2 regions of the Nocardioides panacihumi genome follow, and region 2 is predicted to be linked to the other one. Evidence: predicted binding sites of a transcription regulator. Region 2 holds the regulator's gene; the other holds the start of a gene.
The links. Region 2 encodes LexA, which represses DNA repair genes until DNA is damaged. Its sites were predicted from a motif close to TCGAACANNTGTTCGA; they were not measured.

Region 1: the regulator LexA is predicted to act here: its motif matches at 12,472-12,487, upstream of ABD205_RS17825 (HNH endonuclease signature motif containing protein).

The regions. Positions count from the first base shown of each region.
Region 1 is NZ_BAAAPB010000004.1:365,366-379,623, reverse strand. It holds gene ABD205_RS17875 (YidH family protein) at 1-30, shown strand, start outside; gene ABD205_RS17870 (AtzH-like domain-containing protein) at 66-1,568, shown strand; gene ABD205_RS17865 (S53 family peptidase) at 1,684-3,633, shown strand; gene ABD205_RS17860 (TetR/AcrR family transcriptional regulator) at 3,693-4,256, opposite strand; gene ABD205_RS17855 (DMT family transporter) at 4,339-4,668, shown strand; gene ABD205_RS17850 (lysylphosphatidylglycerol synthase domain-containing protein) at 4,802-5,809, shown strand; gene ABD205_RS17845 (FAD-binding dehydrogenase) at 5,844-7,508, opposite strand; gene ABD205_RS17840 (hypothetical protein) at 7,771-8,604, shown strand; gene ABD205_RS17835 (GntR family transcriptional regulator) at 8,601-8,972, shown strand; gene ABD205_RS17830 (serine hydrolase domain-containing protein) at 9,116-11,149, shown strand; gene ABD205_RS17825 (HNH endonuclease signature motif containing protein) at 11,155-12,441, opposite strand; gene ABD205_RS17820 (GNAT family N-acetyltransferase) at 12,583-13,077, opposite strand; gene ABD205_RS17815 (TetR/AcrR family transcriptional regulator) at 13,087-13,665, opposite strand; gene ABD205_RS17810 (acyl-CoA thioesterase) at 13,750-14,184, shown strand; gene ABD205_RS17805 (truncated hemoglobin) at 14,171-14,258, opposite strand, start outside.
Region 2 is NZ_BAAAPB010000001.1:1,855,699-1,869,956, forward strand. It holds gene ABD205_RS08750 (MXAN_6640 family putative metalloprotease) at 1-96, opposite strand, end outside; gene ABD205_RS08755 (phosphatase PAP2 family protein) at 14-871, opposite strand; gene lexA (transcriptional repressor LexA) at 1,076-1,831, opposite strand; gene ABD205_RS08765 (LysM peptidoglycan-binding domain-containing protein) at 2,061-2,426, shown strand; gene ABD205_RS08770 (SpoIIE family protein phosphatase) at 2,689-4,233, opposite strand; gene ABD205_RS08775 (ATP-binding protein) at 4,230-5,537, opposite strand; gene ABD205_RS08780 (ATP-binding protein) at 5,534-6,571, opposite strand; gene ABD205_RS08785 (anti-sigma regulatory factor) at 6,559-6,981, opposite strand; gene ABD205_RS08790 (STAS domain-containing protein) at 6,962-7,360, opposite strand; gene ABD205_RS08795 (STAS domain-containing protein) at 7,360-8,226, opposite strand; gene ABD205_RS08800 (sigma-70 family RNA polymerase sigma factor) at 8,443-9,267, shown strand; gene ABD205_RS08805 (hypothetical protein) at 9,371-9,742, opposite strand; gene nrdR (transcriptional regulator NrdR) at 10,142-10,648, shown strand; gene ABD205_RS08815 (vitamin B12-dependent ribonucleotide reductase) at 10,840-13,710, shown strand; gene ABD205_RS08820 (DUF1214 domain-containing protein) at 13,948-14,258, shown strand, end outside.

The sequences.
Region 1 (14,258 bases), on a different contig from region 2:
CTGCTGGCGGTGGCGTTCGCGTTGCTGTGATCCCGCGTTCCGCCCACGTTCCGTAGGGTCGGGCCATGACCGCGCGGAACCCGCAGCCACCGGCCGGCCTCGTCGAGGCGTTCCGCGCGTTCGAGCAGGCCCAGGCGGCCGGTGACAGCAGCGCCGTCGCGGCGCTGTTCGCTCCGGGCAGCACGACCCTGCGAGGTGACGCGAACGGGCTTTCGGTCGGCTACGAGGCGATCGCCCGGGACACCGGCGCAGGGGCGCAGCGGCGCCTCGTCCAGACGCACGTCCAGACCATCGACGAGGACCACGCGCTGGTCGTCGCGGTCACCGAGCTCGCCGCCGGCGGCCGCGGCCAGCAGACGCAGCTGTGGGCTCGCCTGGACGAGGGTTGGCGGATCACCGCCGCGCACGTCTCGGCCCCGTCGCCCCCGCTGGACGGCAGCATCTGGCGCATCGTCGGCGACCCGCTGGTCCCCTGCACCGACCCGGACGGCACGCTCGCCGGGGAGACCGTCGCGGTCAAGGACGTCTTCGCGGTCGCCGGGCAGCGCATCGGTGCCGGCCATCCCGAGTGGCTGCAGCACGCGCCCGTCGAGACGCAGCACGCGGCCGTCGTACGTCTCCTGCTCGACGCGGGGGCCGAGATCCGCGGGATCGCGAGGACCGTCGAGCTCGCCTACGGCCTCGGCGGAGCCAACCCGCACCACGGCACCCCGCCGAACCCGCGCGCACCGCACCGACTCCCCGGCGGCTCGACGAGCGGCCCGGCGAGCGCCGTCAGCCTCGGTCACGCGAGCATCGGCCTCGGCACGGACACGGCCGGCTCGATCCGTGTGCCGGCGGCGTACCAAGGCCTGTACGGCATCCGCACGACGCACGGCGTCGTGCCGACGGACGGGCTGCTCCCGCTCGCCCCGGCGTACGACGCCGTCGGCTGGCTCGCCCGCTCCGCGTTCCTCCTGCGCGCGGTCGGCGACGTGCTCCTCCCCGATCAGGCCTCCGGTGCCCACGAGACCCTGGTCGTCGTGCCGGCGCTCCTGGACCTGGCCACGCCCGACGTCGCGGCGGCGATCCGCGCCTGGCTCCCCCGCCTCACCCGCGAGGAGCACTGGCCGCTCGACGCGCTCGACGAGTGGGTCACGGCGTTCCGCACCCACCAGGGCGCTCAGGCCTGGGAGACCCACGGCGAGTGGCTCGCACCGCGGCTGGACACCCTGGGCGCGGAGGTGCGCGGCCGTTTCGAGGAGGCCTCGCGGATCGGCTCGGATCAGGCTGCCGAGGCCGCCCGGACCGCGGCCGCCGCCGGGCGGAGCGTCCGCGAGCTCGTCGGCGACAGGATCCTCGTCCTTCCCAGCGCGTCGTCCGTCGCGCCGCCGGCGGGCGCGGACCCGGCCGACCTCGAGGCCGCACGCCAGGCGACGCTGCGGATCACGTGCCTGGCGAGCCTCGGTGGCCTGCCGGCGGTGAGCATCCCGCTGCGCACCGCCGAGGGCCTGCCGACCGGCGTCTGCCTGGTCGCGGCGCAGGGGCGCGATCGGGATCTGCTCGACCTGGCGACACGCCTCGCCTGAGGGCCGTGTCGGAGGCGCTTGGCAAAATCTGCCTCTGGACGCCATGCATAGGGAGGCTTAGTTTCCTTCCAGCCGACCGATCGGACGGCGACACCCCAGGATCTCGGGAGGATCCGTGAACCGACTCGTACGACCGGCCCTGGCCACCGCCGCGGCCGCCGCACTCACCGCCGCCGCTCTCGCCGGCACGGGCCCAGCCGATGCCGCCAGTGGCCGCACCACCCTCGCCGGCAGCGTGCCGTCCTGGGCCGACGCAGCCCACAAGGCCGGCACCGTCCCTGGCTCCACCGCCGTCGACTTCCGTGTGTACCTGGGGCTGCGGGGCGGCGACGCCGCTCAGCAGCTGGCGCTCTCGGTCTCCACGCCGGGCAGCGCGAACTACGGCAAGTTCCTGACGCCAGCGCAGTTCCGCGCGCAGTTCGCGCCGTCCACCGCCGACGTGAACGCCGTCAAGAAGTGGCTCGCCGGCCAGGGCTTCAAGGTCACCGGGGTGCCGGCGAACCAGAAGTACGTCGAGGCCACCGGCACCGCCGCCCAGGCGGCGAGCGCGTTCTCGACGTCCTTCGCCGAGTACTCCGTCGCCGGCAAGCAGGTGCGCAGCAACACCAGTGCACTGTCCGTCCCGAGCGGACTGCCGGCCGTCGAGGCCGTCGTGGGTCTCGACGAGTCGCAGACCCTGGCCGTCAGCGACAAGGTGACGCCCGGCCCGGCGGTCTACCACAACGCACAGCCGTGCTCGGCGTACTGGGGCGAGAAGACCCCTCAGAACACGCCGACGCCCGACGGGACGGTCCTCCCGCCCAACGCCCCGCCGTTCGCGCCGTGCGGCTACGCGGGTGCCCAGCTGCAGAACGTGTACGGCATGTCCGGCGCCATCGCCTCGGGCAACGACGGCACCGGCGTCACCGTCGCCGTCATCGACGCCTATGCCTCACCCACCATCGCCTCCGACGTCGAGACCTACTCGGCGCGCCACGGGCTGCCCTCGATCAAGGGACACTTCAGCCAGGTCGTCCCTCCGGGCGTCTACAACAAGCCGGAGTCCAAGAAGCAGGATCCGCAGGGCTGGGCCGGCGAGGAGAGCCTGGACATCGAGGCCGTCCACACGATGGCTCCGGGCGCCGACATCGTCTACTACGGGGCGCCGAACAACTTCCAGGACCTCGACGCGGTCCTCAACAAGGTCGTCGACGACCACGCCGCCGACATCGTGACCAACTCCTACGGGTGGAGCTCCGAGGCGCTTCCGACCGGCTTCATCAAGCCGTACCTGGACATCCAGGCCCAGGCCGCGGCCGAGGGCATGTCGCTGCTCTACTCCAGCGGCGACGACGGTGATGAGACCGGCGGCGTCGCCGGTGCCACCCCGACCCCCGACTGGCCGGCCACGAGCCCGCTCGTCACCGCGGTCGGCGGCACCGCGCTCGGCATCGGCGCCGACGGTCACCGTGTCTTCGAGCTCGGCTGGGAGTCGGGCACGTCGACGCTCACGAACGGCACGTTCCCGACTCCGACGTACCTCTACGGCTCGGGCGGCGGCACCAGCCGGCTCTTCGCACAGCCGTCGTACCAGGCCGGCGTCGTCCCGTCGACGATCTCGCAGACGTACGGCGGCAGCCCGATGCGCGCCGTGCCCGACGTGAGCGCCCTGGGCGACCCGAACACGGGCCTGCTCGTCGGGGAGACCCAGACCATGCCCGACGGCTCGCAGGCCTACGACGAGTACCGCATCGGCGGCACCAGCCTCTCCTCGCCGCTCTACGCCGGCATGCTGGCGCTCGCGGTGCAGCGGGCCGGGCACTCGTTCGGCCTGGCGAACCCGACGCTGTACGCGGCACGTTCGACCTCGGTCGACATCACCAAGGCCGCCCGGGCGACGTACCCGGGCACGGTGCGGGTCAACTTCAACAACGGCTTCGACGCGGCCGACGGCTACTCGTACATCGAGCGGACCTTCGACCAGGACGAGCCGCTGACCATCCACGTGCGTGACGGCTACGACAACGTCACGGGCGTGGGCTCGCCGAACGGCCAGGCCTGGCTGCAGGCGGTCGCCGGCAAGTAGCACCACCGCGCCTCACGCACGGCGCCCATCGGGACTCGTTCCCGGTGGGCGCCGTCGTGTCAGGCGCGGCCGTGTCGGGCATCCAGTGCCTCCGCGGCCGCCGCCAGGTCGTCGACGCCGCGGGCGAGCTCCTCGGGCCGGTCGGTCGCCAGGTCGAGCTGGAAGCCGAAGAGGCTGGAGTCGATCAGCGTGACGATGCGCTCGACCCTGTCCTCGGCCGCGCCGCAGCGGACCAGGTAGGCCTGGAGCGCGCGGATCCAGCGCTTGTTGGACTCGCGGACGGCCGAGCGGTACGGCTCCTGCCCGATCAGCCCGGTCGCCGCCGCCTGGACGTAGATGTCGAGGCAGCCGTGCAACGGATCGCTCTGGTAGGCCTCCCAGAGCCGGTTGACGCCCGCTCGCACGCCGTCCGCGGCCGGCAGCGCGTCGATGCCTGCGACGGCACGCTCCTCGGCGCGGGTCACGACGGCCGTCACGAGGTCGTCGCGGCTGCCGAAGTGGTAGAGCAGCATCCGGTCGCTCGTGCCCACGGCAGCGGCCACGGGGCGCAGGGTGAGGCCGATCAGGCCGTGCTCGAGGACGTGGTCGGTGACCAGGTCGAGCAGCTCGTCGCGACGGGACACGTCGTCATTGTGCACCGTCGCGTAGCGAGTGCTACATTGACAGATGTAGCGACTGCTACACCTGTCACGTCCGGAGACCACCATGTACGCCGCCCTGCTCCTGCTCAGCGCGATCGGGATCGAGGTCGCAGCGACCGCCTCGCTGCCCCGCACCCGTGGGTTCCACGACCCCACGTGGTCGCTGGCGGTGGTGGCCGGTTACGCCCTGTCCATCTGGCTGCTCTCGCTGGTCGTCAAGACGTTGCCCGTGTCGATCGCCTATGCCATCTGGTCGGGAGTGGGCACGGCGGCCGTCGCCCTCATCGGCTACCTGTGGCTGGGCGAGTCGATGAGCTGGCTCAAGGCCTTCTGCCTCGGCCTCATCGTGGTCGGCGTGGTCGGGCTGAACCTCGCCGGCAGCGCCCAGGCCTGAGCCCCTTCACCCGGTTCGGGTGACGTCCGCGACCGGCGGCACTGCCACGCTGCCCTGGCAGGGGGATCCGACGGAGTACAGACGGCCCGCGTCGACCGAGCGGCGCGGGCCGGCCGACCGCCGAGGAGCTGCGATGCGCGGACGGCGTTGGCTCGGGCGGCTGGTGCTGCTCGTCGTGGCGCTGGTGATCGCGGCGGTCGTCATCGATCGGGTCGGCCGCATCGACTGGGACGCGGTCTGGGACGCGCTGCGGCACCTGAGCTGGTGGCAGCCGCTGGTCCTCCTGGTCGTCGTGCTGATCCGTCAGGTCCTGAACGCGATCCCGCTCCACTTCTACATCGAGGGCCTGTCGGTCCGCCGCGCGACGATGAACGACCTGGGCGCGATCCTCATGGCGATGATCGCGCCGCCGCCGGCCGACTACGCGATGCGCGTGACGATGTTCGCCTCCTGGGGGATCCCGGCCGCGCGCGGACTGGCGGGCGCGTCGATGAACACCATGACGTTCTACATCGCACGGTTCTCGACGCCGCTGGCAGGTTTCGCACTCGTGATCGCGGTCGGCGGGGACTGGTCGTACCGCTGGGCCGACCTGATCAGCGTCGCGATCGCCGCGGCGATCGCCGTGGGCCTGATGCTGGTGCTCCACAGCGACTCCCTGGCCCACACCGTCGGGCTGAGGAGCGGGCGTCTGGTCCACCGCTTCCGGCACAGCGTGGACCCGGAGTCGTGGGCGCGGTCGTGCACCGACTTCCGCGGCCACATCGCAGCACGGTTCCGGTACGGCTTCCCACGCTCCCTCGCCGGCGTCGTCGGCATGCTGATCGCCGACCTGACGATCCTCGTCCTGTGCCTGCGCTTCGTGGGGGTCTCGGCGTCGGAGGTCGACCTGGCCGAGATCGCGATCGCCTACCTGTTCGCCTACCCGCTCACGTTCTTCCCGTTCTCCGGGATCGGCATCGTCGACTCGCTCATCGTGGCGGGGCTCGTCGAGGCCGGCGGCACCGCGATCGAGGCACCGGCGGTGGCGGCCCTGATGGTGTGGCGGATCTTCACCGTGGGCGTGCCGGTCCTGCTGGGCCTGGGCGCGGTCGCGCTCTGGCGGCGTACGACGACCCGCGAGAGCGCCGCGACGACCTGACCGTCCCGCGTCGAGCTCAGAGCGCTGGCCGAGCTCAGAGCGCGGCGGCCGCCGCGCGTCCCGCGGCCCGCCCGCTGAAGAGGCAGCCTCCGAGGAAGGTCCCCTCGAGAGCGTTGTAGCCCATCATCCCGCCACCTCCGAACCCGCTGACCTCACCTGCAGCGTAGAGACCCGGCAGAGGGACGCCGGCGCTCGTGAGGCAGCGCCCGGACAGGTCGGTCTCGAGGCCGCCGAGCGTCTTGCGCGACAGGATGTGCAGCTTCACCGCGACCAGCGGTCCGTGGCCGGGGTCCAGGATGCGGTGCGGCTTGGCGACGCGGGAGAGCTTGTCGCCGCGGTAGTGGCGGGCGGCGTAGACCGCGGTGAGCTGGGCGTCCTTGGTGTAGGGGTTCGCTATCTCGCGGTCGCGTCGCTCGATGATCTCGCGCAGCCCGGCCTCGTCGATCTGCGGGCCCGTGGGCTCGACGTCGGCGAGCCGGTTCATGCCGGCGACCAGCTCGGCCAGCGTGTCGGCGACCACGAAGTCCTCGCCGTGCTCCATGAACGCGTGCACCGGACCGGGGCCCTTGCGCGCGCGGTCGATGACTCCACGGACCGACTTGCCGGTCATGTCGGGGTTCTGCTCCGACCCCGACAGCGCGAACTCCTTGTCGATGATCGACTTCGTCAGCACGAACCATGAGTAGTCGTAGCCGGTGGCGCGCAGGTGCTTGAGGGTGCCGAGGGTGTCGAAGCCGGGGAAGTACGGCGCCGGCAGCCGGCGCCCGGCCGCGTCCAGCCACAGCGAGCTCGGACCCGGCAGGATCCGGATGCCGTGGTTGGCCCAGATCGGGTCCCAGTTGCGGATGCCCTCGACGTAGTGCCACATCCGGTCGTCGTTGATGATCCGCGCCCCGGCATCGCGGGTGATCCGGATCATCCGGCCATCGACGTGGGCGGGCACACCGCTGACCATCGACGCCGGCGGCTCGCCGAGGCGCGCCGGCCAGGCCTTGCGCACGAGGTCGTGGTCGCCACCGATGCCGCCGCTCGTGACGATCACCGCCTGCGCACGCAACTCGAAGTCGCCGGTCTCGACGCGGGAGGATGCCTGGCCGCGCTCGATCGCGCTCGGCTCGAGCACCTTGCCCCGTACGCCGACCACCGCGCCCTGCTCGACGACGACCTCGTCCACCCGGTGCCGGAACGCGAACCGGACCCGACCGGTCGCGACATGCTCACGCACCCGCCGCTCGAACGGCTCGACGATGCCCGGGCCGGTGCCCCACGTGAGGTGGAACCGGGGGACGGAGTTGCCGTGGCCGTCCGCGCGGCCGTCGCCGCGCTCGGCCCAGCCGACGATCGGGAACACGCGGTGGCCCATCTCGCGCAGCCAGGCACGCTTCTCACCGGCGGCGAAGTCGACGTACGCCTCGGCCCAGCGGCGGGGCCAGAGGTCCTCGTCGCGGTCGAACTGCGCACTCCCCATCCAGTCCTGCAGGGCCAGCTCGTGGGAGTCCTTGATGCCCATCCGGCGCTGCTCGGGGCTGTTGACGAAGAAGAGGCCGCCCAGGCTCCAGAAGGCCTGCCCGCCGAGGCTCTGCTCGGGCTCCTGGTCGACGAGCAGCACCTGCTTCCCGGCGTCGGCCGCCTCCGCGGCCGCGACGAGACCTGCCAGTCCGTGCCCGACGACGATGATGTCAGCCCGCTCTGCAGTCATGGCCGGAGCGTACCGGCGAGTAGGGCCGCCGGGAACGGGGTCAGCGCGATCGACCTGGCCCCGACTCATGTGGTGCTTGTTGAGCACCATGCGGCTCCGACAGCTCGCGCCAACAATGGTTACGGCGCCCGTTTGTGCCTAGGTCTTGACACAAACATCATCGCGAACCATTCTGAGCCTTGTCTCAATCGTATGACACAAATAACCCGAGGGTCCGATGTCTCTTGTCGTTCTGCTCGTCCTCGTCGGCGGGCCGCTGGTGTTGGCTGTTCTCGCGATCACAGCACTGTCCTTGACCCGCGAACGAGTCGACACGCGCCGCGAGTGGACGTCGGTTCGGGCCACCTGGCTTGCCGCCCTCGTCATCGGCGGCATCGCGGCATGGCTGATCCAGGACGGCCTCGACCTGGGCCGGGGCACGATGTTGGTCCCCACCGTTCTGGGCTTGTTCGTCGTCGCCGGCGTCGGACTCGGGGAGACCGTCGTGCGACCGCCGCGGCCGACCGGCCCCAGGAGCGCATCGTTGGCTCCGCGACGTGTGGCCGACTACGTGCCACAGGCACTCGCCACCGCGGTCGCCGCGATGACCGCGCTGCATCTTGCGACACTGGCGCTGACGACGGCCACTGCTTCCACCGATGACGTGGGACGCGCCGGACGACGTGTTGCAGCCCAGTGCGGCGACATCGGCAGCGCCGCGTCTCCTTATCCGGGCAGCTTCTACTCGGTCCCACTGATCGCGCTGCTCGGGGTCATCGGCGTGCTCACGGCTGCTGCGTTGATGACGGTCGTTCGTCGGCCACGCGGTTTCGCACCCGACGACATGGGCGACGACGTCCTGCGCCGCCGATCCGCGACCAGGGTGGTGGCTGCGGCGGGAGCGGCTGTGGCTGCCAGCCACGCGGGCGTCGCATTCTTCGCGGGAGCGGCGCTTCACCGGATGGATTGCCAAGACGCCTGGATGGCCCCCGTCGGTTCGGTGCTCCTGGCGAGCGTGCCGGTAGCCCTGCTCCTGCTTGGCTGGTCCATCGGCCGGATCGTCACGCCCGGTGGGCTCGGTCGGGCCTCGCTCACACGGCCTGCGGCGGCAGCGTGACCCTCGTCCTGTCCCTCGACCCCGGGGACCCGACCCCGCCGTACGAGCAACTTCGCCGCCAGCTTGCCGACCTCATCGCGGCGGGTCAGCTGAGGCCGGACGACCGGCTTCCGCCACTGCGCCAGCTCGCCGGCGACCTGGGCGTGGCCGTCGGCACGGTTGCGCGCACCTATCGCGAGCTCGAGCAAGAAGGATTGCTCACCTCGCGTCGTGGCGGCGGCACCCGTGTTGCTTCGGGCGGACGAGTGCCCACCAGGGACCGCCGGCAACTGCTCGGCGGCATGGTGGCGGAGCTGGTGACCCGTGCCCGGGGTTTGGGCTTCACCGATGAGGAGATCGTCGTGGCCCTGGATCGCCAACTCCGCTGAAAGGCGCGACCTCGCGCCCGGCAAGACTGCGACGAACAGCGCGGAAGGACTGATCGCCCTGCCGCCGGGGCAGGGACGGCTGGCCCGTGCGGACGGGGCTTTGGCCTCTACGGACCTTGACTCCGCCCGTTGAGACTGAAGGCATGGCGGTCTCCGGAACGTCGTGCCTGCGCTATCGCCGCCTCGGGGTGATCGCGTTCGCCCTCGCACTCGCCGCGCCACTCCTTCCGGTCGGTGCGGCATCGGCTGCCGCGCCGGCGGCCGCGTCGGGGGATGACGTGGTGGCGACCATGATCGCGACGTACCGCCAGCGGATCCCCGAGCTGATGGCCGAGCAGCACGTTCCGGGCCTGGCCATCGCGGTCGTCGACCGCCACCGGGTGTTGTGGACCGAGGGCTTCGGCAACCGGGACGACCACGGCGACCCGGTCACGCCAGACACGATCTTCAGCGTGCAGTCCATGTCGAAGCTGTTCACCGCCACGGCAGTGATGCAGGCGGTCCAGGCTGGCCGACTGGATCTCGATGAGCCGATCACGACGTACCTGCCCGACTTCACCGTGCACTCGGCCTTCGAGGCGCATCCCGAGCGCAGGATCACGCTCCGGATGCTGCTGAGCCACACCGCCGGCCTCACCCATGAGGCACCGGTCGGCAACAGCAACGAGCTGGACCCCGGGACCTTCGACGAGCACGTCCGCAGCATCTCCGACACCTGGCTCCGCTTCCCGGTCGGCTCCGGGTTCGCCTACTCGAACCTCGGGATCGACCTCGCCGGCTACATCCTCGAGCGCGTCGAGGGCAAGCCGTTCGCAGACCTGATGCACGACTCCCTGCTCGGCCCGCTGGGCATGGACCGCAGCACGTTCGACCGGGCAGCGATCCGGGCCGACGACAACCGTGCCGTCCCGCACGTCAAGTACTACGCGGATCCGCCTATCTACGAGCCGGCGACCGCCGCCGGCGGCCTCTACTCGAGTGCTGACGACCTGGCCCGCTTCCTGCGCTTCCAGCTCGGTGAGGGCACCCTCGACGGCCGTGCCGTCCTGGGCCAGGACTCGATGAGGGAGATGCGTACCATCCCTGCGCCGTTCGCCGGCGAGCAGGCGGGCTACGCGCTCGGCGTGTCCCGTACCCGCTGGAACCTGTGGGCCCAGCGGCCGGCACTCTTCAACCACGCCGGCGGGGGAACCGGCTTCATGTCCGACCTGTGGTGGGCGCCCCAGCTGGGGCTCGGGGTGGGCATGCTGACCAACTCCGACGACCACGAGCTGCAGGTGAACCTGCCGCTGTCGATCCTCGACGACCTGGTGGCGGAGCCGGGCGTCTACCACGACCGGTTGGCCGCGCTCCCGTCGCGCCCGCCGGTCACCGAGCCGCAGTGGCTACGGTTGCCGGCGGACATGGCCGACCTCGTGGGCGGCGCCGCGATGCCGCCGACGGCGGACCAGGCCGCCCGGTGGGCCGGCTACAGCGGTGCCTACCGGGCACCGGACTGGAACGTGCTCAACCCCTTCGAGCCACCGGAGAGGTTCCTCCTCGACAACGGGATCCCATTCTTCGAGACCCAGGAGGTCGACGAGACCGACTCACCCGTGCGGCACCGCCTGGTGGAGGTCTCGAGGGGCGTCTTCCTCGCCGACAACGGGGAGACGCTCGACCTCAGCGGCAGCGATCCGCGATGGCGGGGGTTCCGACTCGTCGGTGTCGCGGATGGCCCGGCGGCGTGGCAGTGGGTCGTTCTCGGGATCGCGACCCTGGCGTCCGTGGCGTGGCTGGTTGCCGCGGCGATCAGGTCGGGACGTCGGCGCGCGCGGCGCCCGTCGTACCAGCGCTCCTCGGGGCCGCGCGGTTGGCGCCGGGTCGCCGCGACCGCGGCCGTCCTGACCGCCGTGCTCGTTCTCGGGAACGCGGCGCTGATCATGTGGGCGCCCGGCCTGGTCGATTCCGGGTTCCTCGGCTGGCTCGAACTCCCACTGGCCGCGCGCCTGCTGCTGCACCTACCGCTTGCCCTGGCCGTGCTGGCGGGTTGCACGGCAGCGCTCACCGCCGCAGGCTGGGTGCGGCACTGGTGGCCGAGCGCGGCCCTGGTCTCGTACATTGCGTTGAGCGCCGCCGCCGTGGCCGTGACCTCCCAGCTGGTCGCCTGGCAGCTGGTCGGGTGGGGGCTCACCTGACCGGCTCAGCACCTTCGGTGGATCTGGATGCGGCCGGGTCGGAGTCGGATCACTTGGTGGTCGGGGTGGTCGGCGAAGGTGTGGTGGCGGGGGCAGATGAGCACCCCGTCTGCCGTGTTCGTGGGGCCGCCCTCGTGCCACGGGATGAGGTGGTGGGCGTCCGCCCCGACCGCTGAGCGGGTGCAGGTGTGGACGGCGCAGGTGCCACCCTGGGTGACCGCCATGGCGAGCCGTTGCTTCGGCCGGTGGAAGCGAACTTGGCGGCCCAGGTCCAGCACCTCGCTGCTGGAGCCCAGAACCGCGGGGATCACACCGGCCTGGGCCGCCAGCCTGCGGGCAAGTCCGGGGCTGATCGCGTGCCGGGTGTCCAGCTGCGCGGCCTGCGGGCCGCCGAGCAGGGTGCCGAGCTCCATGGTGACCACGACGGTCGGATCACTGCCGCCGAGCTCGGGCAGCTTCTTGGTCGGGATCCGGTCGATCAGCTCGAGGAACGCGCGCCCGCGGCGCTCCTCAGCCGAGACCTGCACCCCGGTCTCCGGGTCGACCGACTCGATGGGGTCGGGCCGGCCGGGGTTGGTCAGGCTTTCGAGCATCCGTTGCAGCTTCACGCCCTGCAGCAGCGGGATCCGGAAGGTGCCCTCACTGGTCGCGGTCCCTTCGTCGTGCCGCAGCTGCAGGAAGCACTGGCGGGCAGCCTCGGCCTCGGCTCTCGCCAGCTGCTCGGCAAGCCGCTGATCGGCGCCATCGGGGTCGATCACCTCGTGCAGGTGCGCCGCCAGACGCCGCAGCGCCTGGGAGTCGTGGGCGTGGGCCTCCCCGGCCAGATAGGCCTCGGCCTCCTCGATCACCGTCGGATCGACGTCGGCCGGCAGCGCGTCCAGCGCCTGCATGATCACCGCAGCGGACGCGACCGGGAACGCCCCCGATCCCAGCGCCCGCCGGGTGACGTCGTGGTGCTCGAGCCGGGAAGCGAGGCGGATCTGCCGCTTGGCCTCGGCAGGGGCGAGCCGGACCCGATCCCGCAGCCACGCCACCAAGCTCACCTCGCCGTCATACGCGGGGAGGCCGGAGCGGTCGGCCTGGGCCACCAGACCCAGCGTCAACGCGGCGAGCCGGCCCTGGGCCGCGTACGCCTCGCACAGGCACTCGGCCAGCTCTTCCGGCGTCAACGCCCATGCGGTGTCCGTCGACACCTCCTCGAACACTTCGTGCAGCCGGCCGAGGAACCGGTGCATCACGTGCCGCCGCGTCGCGGCAGGCCGACGGGGCGGCTCGGCGTCTGCTGCGGTCATGGGCGGCTCCGATCGTGCGGTGATGTCAGATCGTATACACGTTCGAATACTGCGCACAAGCGGAGTCCCGACACCTGTGGAAGAAGGCAGTTCAGGCGGCGATGTTCACGACGACCGGCCTGGTCGCGACCAGCGCGCCCGTCAGCGTGCGCCCGACTCGGCACGCAGGATCGAGTAGAGGTAGCCGTCGCGGTAGGCACCCTCGCGCCACTGCGCGCCGCGAATCACCCCCTCCCGCTGGAAGCCCACCTTCTCCAGGGCGCGCTGCTCGGCGAGATTCTCGACGTCGGTGTGCGCCTCGATGCGGTTGACGGCCGTGTGCAGGAAGAAGAGGTCGACGAGCTGGCGCTGCGCCTCCGTCCCGGCGCCCCTCCCCCGCGCGGCCGAGGTGAGCCAGATGCCGATCATCGGGTTGCGAGACTGCGCGTTCGGGCCCCATCGCTGCCACACCCAGCTCACGTTCCCGAGCAGGGCGCCGCTGTCGTCGACCACGGCCAGCCCGCCGAGGTCCGCGTTCAGCGACGGGTCATGGGCGGCGGATCGCGGAGCCCGCGGGCCGAAGTTCTCGTACGGTGACTCCGCACCGTCGAGCGCGGGCAGGTCAGTCTCGGTCACGGGGCGCAGGCGCACGGGCATGCCGAGAACCTAGTGGCCGGAGATGACGCCCTCGGCCAGCCGTCGCGCGCGATCGAGGCACGAGTCGTCGCCGAGCAGCTGCAGCCGGGTGACGGCGGCCGTCAGGAAGGCGTCGATCCGGAACGCGTCCTCCTCGGGGTCGTCGGCCCCGGCCGTGCGCAGCTCGCCCTCCAGGAGGTCGAGCCACTCGCGTTTGAGGGCACGTACGGCGTCCGCGACCGCGCCGTCGCGATGGCCGAACTCCACCGACGACGTGGTCAGGAAGCACCCGCCCGGGAACGTCTCGGCGCGGACGTAGTCGACCCAGCTGTCCAGGAGGCCGCGCAGGCGCTCCCGCCCCGCAGGCAGACCCCAGGCCGGCCGGATGACGGTCTCGACGTAGATCCGCCGCGCCTCGGCGACGGCCGCGAGCTGGATCGCCTCGCGGTTGGGGAAGACGGTGAGGATCCCGCTCTTGCTCAGGCCTGTGTCGGCGGCGAGCCCGCCGACAGTGATCGCGTCGAGCCCCGAGACGGTCGCGACCATGGCCGCCCGCCGGGCCGCCGTACGCCGGGTCAGGTCGCCGCGTGCGCGTCTGCCGTCGTTCATGGAAACACAGTAGACGACCGATCGGTCGCATACTAGGCTCTGGAAATGTTCACGACCGATCGGACGTATTGCCTAGGAGGAACCATGACAGTGACCACCTTCGACGGAGTGGTCCGTCGACGCCGCGTCTACCTCGACGACCTCGACGGCTTCGGCATGCTGCACCATGCGCGCTACGCGCTCCTCTTCGACCACGCGGTGATCGACTACTGGGCCGAGGCCGGCTGGCGCCTCGATCCCACGACGTCGGTGCAGGTGATCCGCGAGCTCTCGCTCACCTACCACCTGCCGATCACCGCGGTGGGCGACGTCGACGTGCACTTCTGGATCGCGCGGGCGGGGCGGACCAGCGTGACCTACGCCTTCCGGATCGTGTCGACGGACGGCTCGGTCGCGCACGCGGAGGGCACCCGCACCCTGGTCAACCTCGACCCGCTCACCCTGCGGCCGGCCCCACTGACCGAGGAGATGTGGGAGATCGCGACGCCCCTGTTGGGCGAGGGCGTCACCCGTCGCTGACCACGCGGTTCATCGGGAGGTCGTCCGGCACCTGGTCGATGCTGTCGTGGTAGGCCGCCATCGCGGCGGTGGCA
Region 2 (14,258 bases):
CGGCGTCGGGTCCTCAGCTGCCAGTGCCGGGCTCAGCGCTCCGAGGGAGAGGCCTGTCAGCAGCAGGAAGGACAGGGCGGAGCGGCGCAGGCGCATGTGGTCTCCGAGACGCAGGGATGGACGGACGAGTCTCGATGATAGGCGTGAACGGCGCTACCGCCACACATCCCACGAGCACGACGAGCCAACCGACGATGACGTCGAGCGTCCAGTGGTTGCCGGTCCCCACGATGACGGTCGCCGTGATGAGCGCGTGCGACCAGCCGAGCGTGCGCAGCACCCGGTTTCGGCTGACCTCGTGGATGGCGATCGCCACCCACAGCGCCCAGCCGGCGTGCAGCGACGGGAAGGCGGCGAGCTCGTTCGTGAGGTGGCCGAGGCCGCGCGGCGCCGAGGCGTCCGCACCCCACCAGCCCTGCGCCGAGTGCAGGTCGAGCACGTCGACGAAGCCGCCGAGGAACCGCGGCGGCGCGGTCGGCAGCAGGAGGTAGAGGCCGAGTGCCAGGACGGTGGCGACGACGAGCGCGCGTCGCATCGTGACGTAGTCCGAGCGGTGCCGCAGGTAGAGCCACACCAGGACGGTCAGCGTCACGATGTAGTGGGCGGTGGAGTACCAGTACGACCCGAGGAGCCCGACCACGCCGTGGTCGGCGAAGAAGTCGTTGATCGGGTGCTCCCAGTTGAGGCCGACGTACCGCTCGAAGCGGACGAGCTCCCTGGCCCGGTGCAGGGCGGGGGCGAGATCGCCGGACGCCAGCATCCGGGACGACGTGTAGAAGACGTAGAGGACCCCGATCAGCGAGATCTCCAGGAACCCGGCGTAAACGCCTGAGCGCCGCGCGTGCAGCGTCCGCAGGCGTCGCCAGTCCATCCGATCCCCCCTCGGGGCGAAGTAAGGAATCCGAGATTTTCGTCTGTCAGCGTAACCCGAGTCGTCCGTCGGTTTCTTCCCGGTTTATCGCAACCCAGGGACATTTCGGGGTGATCCCTGTGCCCGTCCTCGACCTCGTAGGGGCGGCTGACGACGATCGGCCCCGCCGGGAGGTGGCGGGGCCGATCGTCGTCAGGTGGGTCGTCAGAGGCTGCGGAGCACCGCGGTGACCTTGCCGAGGATGGTGGCGTGGGTGCCGTCGATGGGCTCGTACGCCGGGTTGTGCGGCAAGAGCCAGACCTTCCCGTCCTTCTTCTTGTAGGTCTTGACCGTCGCCTCGCCGTCGATCATCGCGGCCACGATCTCGCCGTTCTCGGCGTTGGGCTGCTGCCGGATGACGACGTAGTCGCCGCTGCAGATGGCCGCATCGATCATCGAGTCGCCGGAGACCTCGAGCAGGTAGAGCGTGCCGTCGCCGACGAGCTCCTTCGGAAGCGGGAAGACCGCCTCGGTGTGCTGCTCCGCGAGGATCGGGCCGCCCGCGGCGATCCGGCCGATGAGAGGCACGTACTGAGCCGGGGGAGCGGCGTCGCCGATGCCGGTCTCGTCGAACGATGTCTCCTCCGCGGCGCTGATCGACTTGCGCGCGGCCAGCACCTCCGGGAGGAAGACCTCGAGGGCGCGCGGCCGGTGCGGGTCGCGCTTGAGGAAGCCCTTCTCCTCGAGCACCTTCAGCTGGTGGGCGACGCTGCTCGTGCTCGTGAGACCGACGGCTGCGCCGATCTCCCGCATGCTCGGCGGATAGCCGCGCTGCTCGATGCAGTCCTTCAGGTGGGCGAGGATCCGCTGTTGGCGCGGGGTGAGTCCGGTCGCGTCGGGCGGGCCGTCCGGCAACTCGCTCACCGGGCGCCCCGACGCGCCGGCCTGCCTGCTGCCCCGGCCGGGGGTCTGGGTGCTCATGGGCCCACGGTAGACCCTGCGCGGGCCCGACTTCAAACATCTGTTCGAACCCGCGTGTCTCGAAGAAATGTTCGACGCAGCCCTTGAAATCGTTCGAACACCTGATCTAGTCTCGCTCATGTGTTCGATCGAACAGGTGATCGATCAGCGGGGCCGACGAGGACTGTCGGTGGTCGCCGATAGACATCTTCCGACGGACGAAGAAGCCCTACTTCCCCAGGAGCTGACGATGAGCACGATGATTCTGACCCCGACCCGCGTGATCCCGACCCGCGTCGCTACGCCGGCTCGTCCGGCCGCCCGACGGTCGGCCGTGCGGCTGACGCGTCGCGGACGCGCCGTGGTCTTCCTCATCGGCTTGGCGGTCGCCCTGGTCGCGGGTTTCGTGCTGGCCGCAGGCTCGACCGCGACCGAGCGTCCCGAGTCGACGACCACGATCCAGGTCGGTCCGGGGGAGACGCTGTGGGACATCGCGCAGAGCGTGGCCGTCCGCGGGCACACCGCCGACATGGTGGAGCACATCAAGGACCTCAACGGACTCTCCGGCGGCGCGCTTCAGGCCGGGCAGCAGCTCCGCGTCCCGCTCGCTCGATGAGCGCCAGCGGATCACGACCACCCGCGAGCCACGCGGGGACAACTGAATAGGTGCGACTTCTGCCGGCTGACTCGACCCCAGCCGGTGGGATCAACGGGGAGCCCTGTCATGCAGGGCCGAGGGGCGGAGCCGCTGGGAAGACGGCTCCGCCCCTCAGACCATTTCGGCGTTCGGCACTTCGGCGTTCGGCACGTCGGTGTTCGCATCGGCGATGCGACACGCGCGCGCCGCAGAGCGCGGACGGACCTCGGGCCGACCCGGGTCAGACGGTGACGTCGACGACGAGGATGGCGACGTCGTCGTCGCTGGCGCCGCCGAGCATGGCGAGCTCCTGCGCAAGGCCCTCGGTGGTGAGGTCGACGCCAGCGCGGACCGCGTCGGCCAGGCGTTCGAGCCCCTTCTCGATCAGCTCGCCGCGACGCTCCACGAGTCCGTCGGTGACCAGCACGAGACGGTCTCCGGGTCGCAGGCCGATGGTCTGTGGCTGGTGTGCGATGCCGACACCGAGCAGGGTGCCCGGCGTCTCGACGTACGACGTCTCGCCGTCGCGGCAGATCAGCAGCGGCAGGTGCCCTCCGCTGACGATCTCGAGGCTTCGGCGATCCGCGCTGACCCGGGCGATGCAGGCGGTGGCGATGAGCTCGGCGTCGTTGCGCTCGAGGAGGGTGTCCACCCGGTCGAGCACCTCGGCCGGTGTGTAGCCGTCGTATGCGTAGGCCCGCAGCGAGTAGCGCAGCTCGGCCATCACTACGGCGGCCTCGAGCGAGTGGCCCTGCACGTCGCCGATCACGAGGAGGCAGTCGTCGTGGATGTTGAAGGCGTCGAAGAAGTCGCCGCCGACCTCCGCGTGGCGCTGCGAGGCGCGGTAACGCGCCGCGATGCTGAGACCGCTCGGCTGCGGCAGCACCGCGGGCAGCAGGCTGCGCTGCAGCAGCATGGCGGTCTGGTGCTCGCGCTCGAGGGCCAGGAGGTTGTCCACCGCGACCGACGTGAGCTGGGCGAGGCGTTCCACCAGTCCTTCGACGGCCTCGGTCAGGTGCGTCCGCGGGACGGCGATGAAGCCGAGCTGCGCCCCGGCTCCGAAGACGGGCCACAGCGCCCACTCGTCGCCGGCCGCGACCGGGAGGACGTCTGACCACGGGAGGACTGCGGACCGGACCGGCGGCCGCTGGGCGGCCGCCAGGAGTGCGTCCGCCCGGTCCTCGTCGAGGACGGTGCCCGAGGTCTCGCCCCCGGCGCCAGCGGCCGCCCACAGAGCCGTCTGCTCGTGGCGGATCAGGACGGCGGTGGCCGCGTCGGTGACCTCGGCCGCAGCCCACGCCGCGGCCTCGGCGAGCCGCGGCATGGTGGTCGCGAGGTGCAGTCGTACGGCGGCCCGGTTGAGCCGGCTGGTCCGGGTCGCCAGCTCCTCGGCGTTGCGGCGCGCGCCCGACGAGCGCAGCAGCGCCCGCACGGTCGAGAGCATCTCCTCGGGCTCGATCGGGTCGACGAGGTAGGCGTCGCCACCCTGGTCGAGGCCGAGCACCCGGTCGTGCGTCTCGATCGCGATCGCCGACACGTGGATGACCGGGGTCGAGGAGGTGAGGGGGTCGCCCTTGATGGAGCGGGTGATGTCGAGTCCGCTGCCGTCGGGCAGGTGGACGTCGAGGACGGCGAGGTCGAACTGCTCGCGGCTCAGGGCGTCCATCGCCTCGGCGACGGACACGGTCTCGATGACGGTGTAGCCGGCGCGACGCAGCCAGCTGGTGAGCACGTAGCGCTTGGCCGGTGTGTCGTCGCAGACGAGGATGCGCGGAAGTGTGCTCATCCAGCGCCCTCCTTCGAGGGCAGCAGCAACGTGAAGGTGCTTCCGACGCCCGGGGTGCTCTCGACCTCGATCCTGCCACCGAGCGCCCCCGCCACCCGCTGTGCGAACGGGAGGCCCAGCCCGGTGCCCTTGGCGCTCGTGTGGAGCGGGGTGCGCACCTGGTAGAACTCCTCGAAGATCCGGGGCAGGTCCTCGGACCCGATCCCGACGCCGGAGTCGCGCACGGACACCGCGACCAGGTCGCCGCGGAGGGCGGCGCCCACCTCGACGACGCCTTCGGCGGTGAACTTGGCGGCGTTGCTGACCAGGTTGCGCAGGACGTGCCGGAGCAGGTCGACGTCGGTGGTGACGATCGGGGCCGAGTCGTCGACGACGAGGCGTACACCGGGGCGCAGCAGCGACTCCGCGGGTCCGCGAAGCTCCTGGAGCAGCGCGCCGAGGTCGACCTCGGCGGGCTCGGGGCGCAGCGCACCGGCCTCGGCGCGGGAGAGGTCGAGCAGCTCGTTGACGAGGCGCAGCAGGTCGCGGGCACTGGCCCGGATGTAGTCGACCTGCTCGAGCTGCTCCTCGGTGAGCGGCGGCCCAGCCGGGTCGGTGAGCAGTCGGGTGAGCCCGAGCACCGAGTTGGCGGGGGTGCGCAGCTCGTGGCTGATGCTGCGCAGGAAGCGGCTCTTCGCCTCGCTCGCCTCACGGAGCTGCTCGTTCTTGTCCTCGATCTCGGCGTACAGCGCGACCACACCCTGGTTGGTGCGGTCGAGCTCCGCGGAGAGCTCGGTGTAGAGCGCCATCACCCCGCGGTTGGTCTCCTCGAGCTCCTTGTTGACGACCTCGAGCTCGGACTTCTGGCGGCGCACCTCCTCGAGGGCCGTGATGAGCTCGTCGTTCTGCTCGCGGAGCTCCTCGGTCGGCGTCGAGGGGGCATGGGCCCGGAGACGGTGCTTCAGCATGCGGAGACTCTCGGCACTGAGGGTCACGGCGTGCGGCAGTCGCTTGATCAGGGTGATCCGCCCTTCGTCGGTGACCAGCTCGTCGACGAGCCGGCCGACTGGACCGACGACGGCCGACCAGTTCTGGTCGGGCGCGACGGCGAGGTCGAGAAGCAGGTCGGCACGGCCGAGCCGCACCGTGAGTCGGGCGCCGCCACGCATCACGGCCTCGCGGCCGAGCTCGGAGACGGCGGTGGCGATCCGGATCGCGTCGAGCCGCTCGAGGCCGAGCTCCTCGGCGCAGACGCGGGCGAGCTGGCGGGCGGCGAAGACGTCGTCCTCACCCGCCAGCACGAGGCTGCTGAGGGCCTCGCTCATCGGGCGGTCCGCACGGCCAGGACGCTCGCGTCGTCGCGGTGCACGGCGGCGTCGCGCAGGAGTGCGGCCGCGAGCACGCCGGGGCCGTGGCCGAGCACGCCGGGCAGGCCGGCGAGCGTCCACTTGTCGGAGACACCGTCGCTGTGGAGCACCAGTGCCAGGGCGTCGTTGAGGGCCTCCGTCTGCTCGCGCAGCCGCGGCATCCTGTGGCCGACGATGCCCGGCTGGGCGGCGAGCGTGCGTGAGCGCCCGTGCCCGACGAGCCGGGCCGACACGTTGCCGACGGAGGCATGGACCACCCGGCCGGCATCCGCCTCGATGCGTACGACGGCCACCGCCGCTCCGCGGGTGGACCCGATCGCGCGGTGGATCTCGGCGAGCAGCGCCCCCGGACCGGTCGTCGCCGACGTCAGCAGCACCTCGACCGCCCGGCCCGACGCCGCCGCAGCGAGCGGACCGTGACCGAGACCGTCGGCGAGCATCACCAGGTGGCCCTCGGGAAGCTCGCGGTACGCGACGGCGTCACCGCACGGCCCGGTGCCACCCAGCGGGCGGGTCAGTGAGGCGACCGCCGGCGCCGGGGCGGATCCGGAGTCGTCGGCGAACTGCGCCTCGGCGATGGTCCCGACGGCCGGCACCGAGTAGAGGTCGAGGCTGGTGGCGAGCCGGCGCGCTGCGCCGAGGCCGATGCCCAGGGTGCCCGAGGTCGACACCCCGTCGGTGACCAGGGCCTCGATGTCGCGGCTGCCCGGACCGGAGTCGATCGCGACGACGCGCAGGAGCGATGTCTCGCCCCGGCGTACGACGCCGATCGCCAGGTCGCCGCCGCGAGCGTGCTTGACCACGTTGCTCGCGAGCTCGCTGACGACGATCTCGATCTCACCGGTCCGGGTCTCGCTGAAGCCCAGCCGATGGGCGAGCGCGGCCGTTTGGCGACGGGCGCGCGCGACCGCCGAGACGTCGTCCAGCGTGAGCCAGAGGTCGCCCTCGGTCCCGTTCGGGGCGATCTCGCCCAGCACGGTCAGCGCTTCCATTTGACGATGCGCACCCGCGTGCCGTGGCCGGCGGAGGAGTCGACCTCGAAGTCGTCGACGAGACGCTTGGCGCCCGAAAGGCCGAGCCCGAGACCCGAGCCACTGGTCCAGCCGTCGGTCAGCGCGAGGTCCATGTCGGGGATGCCGGGGCCGTCGTCGATGAACTCGACCTCGATGCCCACGCGTCCGCTCTCGTGCCGGGTCGAGGCGCGCAGCTCGCCGCCGCCGCCGTACACGAGCGTGTTGCGGGCGAGCTCGCTGGTCGCGGTGACCAGCTTGGTCTGGTCGATCAGCGACAGCTTCGCCGCGACCGCGAGGTCGCGGACCGCTTGCCGACCGCGCACGACGTCGCCGTCGTTGACGATCGGCAGGGTGAGCGTGGCCGCTGACTCACTCGTGGGCGAGGACATCGGCTTCTGCTTCCGCGTGGCCGGAGCGGAGGGCGGTCGCCAGCAGGGCGAGGCCGCGATCCACGTCCAGCGCGGTGCGTACGCCGTCCAGGGTCAGGCCCAGCTCGACGAGCGTGATCGCCACGGCCGGCTGCATGCCGACGACGACCGTCTCGGCGTCGAGGACTCGCGAGACCGCGGCGGTGGTGGAGATCATCCGGCCGATGAAGCTGTCGACGATCTCGAGAGCGGAGATGTCGATGAGGACGCCCTTGGCGCCCGTCTCGACGATCTTGTTGCTGAGGTCGTCCTGCAGGGCCAGTGCGATCTGGTCCTGCAGGTCGATCTGGATCGAGACCAGGAGGACGTCCCCGATACGCAGGATCGGGATGCGGTCCATCAGCGTGCCTTGCCGGCTGTGGACACCACGTCCAGGCCGGAGCGCCGCATCGCGAGCAGGATCGCGTCGGCGAGGCTCGCCTTGGTGTGGATGTCACCGAACTCGATGCCCAGGGCGACGACGGTCTGGGCGATCTGCGGCCGGATGCCGGAGATGATGCACTCGGCACCCAGCAGGCGGGCGGCCTGGACGGTCTTCAGCAGGTGCTGGGCGACCTGGGTGTCGACGGCGGCGACGCCGGTGATGTCGATGATCGCGTGCTCGGAGCCCGTGTCGACGAGGGTCTGGAGCAGCGCCTCCATGACGACCTGTGTCCGCGCGGAGTCGAGCGTGCCGACGAGCGGGAGGGCGACGATGCCGTCCCACAGCTTCACCACGGGCGTCGAGAGCTCGAGGAGAGCCTCGGACTGCTCGGCGATGACCGCCTCGCGGGTGGTCGCGTAGGTCTCGAGCATGAACATGCCCAGGTCGTCGACCAGACGGGAGAGCTGCGCGAAGGCGCGGTAGCCCTTGACGTCCCCGTGCTCCTCGAGGATGTCGAGCACGGCGTCCTTGAGCGCGTAGACGCCGGTCGCGGTCTCCGTCGGGGTGAACCCCTGGCGCGCACGGGTGCGGCTGAGCTCGGTCAGCAGACTGCGCAGGTCGGCGAAGGAGCTGCTGCGGATGTCGGTCGCCTCGGCCGTGTCGGCGCGCAGGAGGCCGGTGTAGATCTCGTCGATGTCGCGTCGCAGCTCGGCGGTCGTCATCCGGCCGGCCAGGTTGGCCGCGGCCGTCGCCGTCCACTTCTCGAGCACCTCCTCCTGGTTGTCGCGCAGCAGGGAGGCCCAGCTCTGGTGGCCGGCGTCGGTCTGGTGGAGGTCGTCCATGTCGTGAAGCTTCCTGGTGGGGCCGAGCCCGGCTCGGGGTTTGGAGCCTGGCCACGCGAATCTTGACAGAGTGAAGGTGCGTCGAGCGTCTTACCCATCGAGACATGGCCACTATCCACCCTTAGGGGTGAGGCCGTGGCTGGAAACCGTCACCCGAGGGGGCCATTTCGGGTCTCGTGAGGATTCAGGGGGTTTTGCCCGGGACATGCTGAGCCTATGACCGCCAACCCCACCTGGCAGGGTCTCCGCGAAGAGCTCCCCCGGGAGCAGCGCCAGAGCGAGACTCACCGACTGATCGCAGAAGCCCACGTTGCCACCGGCCCCGAGCGGGAGCAGCTGCTGGCCCAGGTCGTCCTGGTCAACACCGGCGTCGCCCGGTCACTGGCACGCCGCTACGCCCGCCGCGGCGTTCCGCTCGAGGACCTCGAGCAGGTCGCCTACACGGCCCTGGTTCGCGCCTCGCGCAAGTTCAACCCCGACGTGGCCGACGACTTCCTGACCTTCGCGGTCCCGACCATCCGCGGCGAGCTCAAGCGCTGGTTCCGTGACCACGGCTGGATGGTGCGCCCGCCGCGGTCGCTCCAGGAGCTGCAGGCCGCGGCCATGCAGGTGCGTGACGAGGCCTCATCGCAGGGCGAGGAGATCCACTCGGCGCAGATCGCCGGCGTCCTCGGCGTGACCGAGCGCCAGGTCGACGAGGCACTTGCCATCCGTGGCTGCTTCACCCCCACCTCGCTCGACGCCCCCACCGAGACCGTTGCGGAGGGCGCCAGCCTGGCGGACCTGCTGCCGACGTACGACGACGACCTGGCCGCCATCGAGGTGCGGCTCATGCTCGAGCAGGCGCTCGCCAACCTGACGCCGCGCGAGCGGCTGATCGTGCGGCTGCGCTTCAACGAGGAGATGAGCCAGAAGGAGATCGGCGAGGTCATCGGGGTCACCCAGATGCAGGTCTCGCGGCTGCTCAGCAAGGTGCTGCTCCGACTGCGCGAGCTGCTCGAGGACGACCCCATGGCGCGTGGGGAGAGCTGGACGCTGTAACGACGGGGCGCCAGTACACGACGGTGCGGCAGGGACTCGGGCCACCTGCTGCGCCGTCGTTTCGTCTTTCCTGCGTTTTGTCTTCCTGCCGGTGTTCGACCGGTCAGCGTGCGGCGCGCTTGCCGCCGGGTCGCGGCGGCTCGGTGGGGCTCGTCGTCATCCCGAGGGTGCGGACCAGCCGCGCGAGCAGCATGAGGCCCACGAAGAGGCAGGCCACGGCGCCGAGCGCCGCGAGGGCGAGGAACCACCAGGAGGCGCCGTCCCCGTCGCGGGCGCTGGAGCCGAAGTCGATCGCCGCCCAGACGAGGTAGCCCCACGCGACGACGGCGAGCGTCATGCCGACGGCGTACGCCAGGACTCGACCGCGGGCGCGGGCGGGACGGGGCGCCCTCTCCCCCTTGCGCGACCCGGCGCGCTTGCCCGCTGACCCGGACGTGCTCCCGGACGTGCTCCCGGGCCCCTCCTGCTCCGTCACCCGGTCATTGTGGCCGATGGAGGCCGGCAACCGGGCGGGACCCGCCCGGGTTGCCGGCCTCGTCGACGCTTCGACGATGCTTCGTCGACTCTTCGCCGACCCAGAGAGGCGGCGGAGGGGAGTGGCGCGTCTATCGGCGGCGTCGTTCGCTGCCTGAGAAGAAGGCGCGAACACTCGCGTCCCACGGGTCACATTTCCGAGATGTTCGCGCGACACGCCGCGTCGCTTGACAGCTCTTGCGATGGGCGGGCTAGGGTTCCACTACATCTAGTAGTTACACACATGTAGTTCTCCACATCTAGTGCACAGAACGAGTGGTGTGACTGCACAGCCCGGGGCCGGTTTCACACACCGTCTCCACAGATTCGTCCCCAAGCAACACGTGAGAGGAGGCCCCTGATGCACTGCCCTTACTGCCGGCACACCGACACCAAGGTCCTCGACTCGCGTGTCGCCGAGGACGGCGGGTCCATCCGCCGCCGGCGCCAGTGCCAGGGCTGCGAGAAGCGCTTCACCACGGTGGAGCTCATGCAGCTGACGGTGCTCAAGCGCTCGGGCGCGACCGAGCCGTTCACGCGGGACAAGGCGATCGCGGGCGTCCGGAAGGCGTGCAAGGGCCGTCCGGTCACCGAGGACCAGCTGCAGTGCCTCGGCCAGGAGGTGGAGGACACGCTGCGCACGAGCGGGTTCGCCGAAGTGCCGGCGCACGAGGTCGGCATGGCCATCCTGGGGCCGCTGCGGCAGCTCGACGAGGTCGCCTACCTCCGGTTCGCGAGCGTCTACCGGCAGTTCGAGAGCGCCGACGACTTCGAGGACGAGATCGCCATGCTCCGCAGCGAGCGGGCGACGTACGACGAAGCAGATCTGCCGATGGCCGAGCTGCTCACCTCAGCCCCACCGGGCTGATCCACAGACGGCCCGGGCAGGCGTGGGGAAGCGACCTGCCCGGGTCACCAAAGCGGCATACCGGGGGCCGCCGCGGTGTTGTCAGGGAGTGGGGATTTTCCCTCTGACAGCACTGTCGGTGGTCACCGGCAGACTTCCCAGAAGCAGCACGAGACCACACAGACAAACCTCACAGACGGGACCGAGGAAGCATGACGGAGACGGTGAGCGGCGCAACCCGCAAGGGGGCTGCCGGGGCGGGGCTCAGCATCGCGCGGGTGTTCAGCACCGATGGTGTCCACCCCTACGACGAGATCACCTGGGAGCGACGCGACGTCGTCCAGACCAACTGGAAGACCGGTGAGGCCGTCTTCGAGCAGCGCGGCGTCGAGTTCCCCGACTTCTGGTCGGTGAACGCCTCCACGATCGTCACGACGAAGTACTTCCGCGGCGCGGTCGGCACCGACGTGCGCGAGTGGAGCCTCAAGCAGCTCATCGACCGGGTCGTGAAGACCTACACGAAGGCCGGCGTGGAGCACGGCTACTTCGCCACCGCCGCCGACGCCGAGACGTTCGAGCACGAGCTCACCTGGCTGCTGGTGCACCAGTACTTCTCGTTCAACAGCCCCGTCTGGTTCAACGTCGGCACCGAGGCGCCGCAGCAGGTCTCCGCCTGCTTCATCCTCTCGGTCGACGACTCGATGGACTCGATCCTGAACTGGTACAAGGAAGAGGGCTTCATCTTCAAGGGCGGCTCCGGCGCCGGCCTGAACCTCTCCCGCATCCGCTCCTCCAAGGAGCTGCTCTCCTCCGGTGGCACGGCCTCCGGCCCCGTCTCGTTCATGCGCGGTGCCGACGCCTCGGCCGGCACGATCAAGTCCGGTGGCGCCACCCGTCGCGCCGCGAAGATGGTCGTGCTCGACGTCGACCACCCCGACATCGAGGAGTTCGTCGAGACCAAGTCGCGCGAGGAGGACAAGATCCGTGCGCTGCGTGACGCCGGCTTCGACATGGACCTCGGCGGTCGCGACATCCACTCCGTGCAGTACCAGAACGCCAACAACTCCGTCCGCGTCACCGACGAGTTCATGCGCGCCGTCGAGGACGGCAAGAAGTTCGGCCTGCGCGCCCGCATGACCGGCGAGGTGATCGAGGAGGTCGACGCTCGCGAGCTGTTCCGCAAGATCGCCGTCGCCGCGTGGGAGTGCGCCGACCCGGGGCTTCAGTACGACGACACGATCAACGACTGGCACACCAACCCCGAGACGGGCCGGATCACCGCGTCCAACCCCTGCTCGGAGTACATGTCGCTCGACAACTCCTCGTGCAACCTGGCCTCGCTCAACCTGCTCAAGTTCCTCGACGACGACAACACGTTCGACGTCGTCCGCTTCCAGGAGGCCTGCGAGCTGGTCTTCACCGCGATGGACATCTCGATCTCGTTCGCGGACTTCCCGACCGAGGCGATCGGCCAGACCACGCGTGACTACCGCCAGCTCGGCATCGGCTACGCCAACCTCGGCGCGCTGCTGATGGCGCTCGGCCTCGGCTACGACACCGAGGGTGGCCGCACGCTGGCCGCCGGCATCACCTCGCTGATGACCGGTGCGGGCTACAAGCGCTCGGCCGAGCTCGCCGGTGTCGTCGGCCCGTACGCCGGATACGCCCGCAACGCGGAGGCGCACCAGCGTGTCATGCGCAAGCACCGCGCTGCGTCGGACGAGATCCGCTCGGTCAACGCTGTCGACGCCCCGGTCATCAAGGCCGCGGCGAAGGCGTGGACCGAGGTCGTCGAGACCGGCAAGGCCAACGGCTTCCGCAACGCGCAGGCCTCGCTGCTCGCGCCCACCGGCACCATCGGCTTCATGATGGACTGCGACACGACCGGCATCGAGCCCGACTTCTCCCTGGTGAAGTTCAAGAAGCTCGTCGGCGGCGGCTCGATGCAGATCGTCAACCTGACCATCCCGCGTGCGCTCAAGAAGATGGGCTACCAGCCGGAGCAGATCGAGGCGATCGTCGACTACATCGCGGAGAACGGTCACGTCGTCGACGCGCCCGGTCTCAAGACCGAGCACTACGAGGTCTTCGACACCGCCATGGGTCGTCGCTCGCTGGCGCCGATGGGTCACGTGCGGATGATGGCGGCTGTCCAGCCGTTCCTCTCCGGCGCGATCTCGAAGACGGTCAACCTGCCGGAGACGGCCACGGTCGAGGAGATCGAGGACGTCTACCTGCAGTCGTGGAAGCTGGGTCTCAAGGCCACGGCGATCTACCGCGACAACTGCAAGGTCGGTCAGCCGCTGTCCGACGCCAAGGCGGACGTGAAGGAGACTGTGGCGACGGCGACCGAGGTCGTCGAGAAGGTCGTCGAGAAGGTCGTCTACGCGCCGACCCGCAAGCGCCTGCCGAAGTCGCGCGTCTCGCGGACCACCTCCTTCACGGTGGGTGGCGCCGAGGGCTACATGACCTCCGGCGCTCACGACGACGGCTCGCTCGGCGAGATCTTCCTCAAGCTCGGCAAGCAGGGCTCGACCCTGGCCGGCGTGATGGACGCCTTCTCGATCGCCGTGTCGATCGGCCTGCAGTACGGCGTACCGCTCGAGACCTACGTCTCGAAGTTCACCAACCTGCGCTTCGAGCCGGCCGGTCTGACCGACGACCCCGACGTGCGGATGAGCCAGTCGATCATGGACTACATCTTCCGTCGCCTGGCGCTGGACTACCTGCCGTTCGACCAGCGCGCCGCCCTCGGCATCTACACCGCCGACGAGCGCCAGCGCTACCTCGAGACGGGCTCCTACGAGCCCGTCGAGGAGACCGGATCGGCCGCGGAGCTCATCGCCGCTCCCGAGCCGGTGATCGAGTCCGACCCGGTGGTCGAGGCCGAGGTCATCGAGGCGATCGTCCAGGAGTCCCCGAAGGCCGAGGGCAAGACGGCGCACACCACCGCCGAGCTCCTCGAGCTCATCAGCGGCACCGCGGTCGACAGCCCGCTCTGCTTCACCTGCGGCACGAAGATGCGCCCCGCCGGGTCGTGCTACGTCTGCGAGGGTTGCGGCAGCACCAGCGGCTGCAGCTGATCGGCTGAGCTGAGCCTCGAGGGCCCCGTCCGGAGTGATCCGGGCGGGGCCCTCCGGCATGTGCAGCTGCGGCCGCTGCCGCCCTGCCGGACGTCATACGAGTCGGCGGCTATCGCGGCCACCTCGTACGACGTCCGCCCCGCGTTTCGCCTCGGGAAGGCCGGTTGCCGTTGGACTCAGAAACGTCACCTGATCCGTGTGAAAGCGGAGCAGCAGAACCAGTGGTTGCGTCGGGCTATGACCTTCCTGGGATCCGACCTGGTGGATCGTCGTCTGCACCGTCGCGCCGTGGAGGCGGCGATCTGGGGCATGCCGGCGGTCAACTACGAGCTCATGCGCACCGCCATGTCGCCGGACCGGGGTAACCAGTTCGTGTACTGGTCCCGGCTCCTGGACTGGCGCAACCAGACCCTGACGCCGAACCCCGACCTGATCTACTACATGGCGTTCATGGACACGCGGGAGGGCCCGATCGTGGTCGACATCCCCGCCAACGATGAGGACCAGGCGCTCAACGGCACCCTCTGCAGCGTGTTCCAGATGCCGCT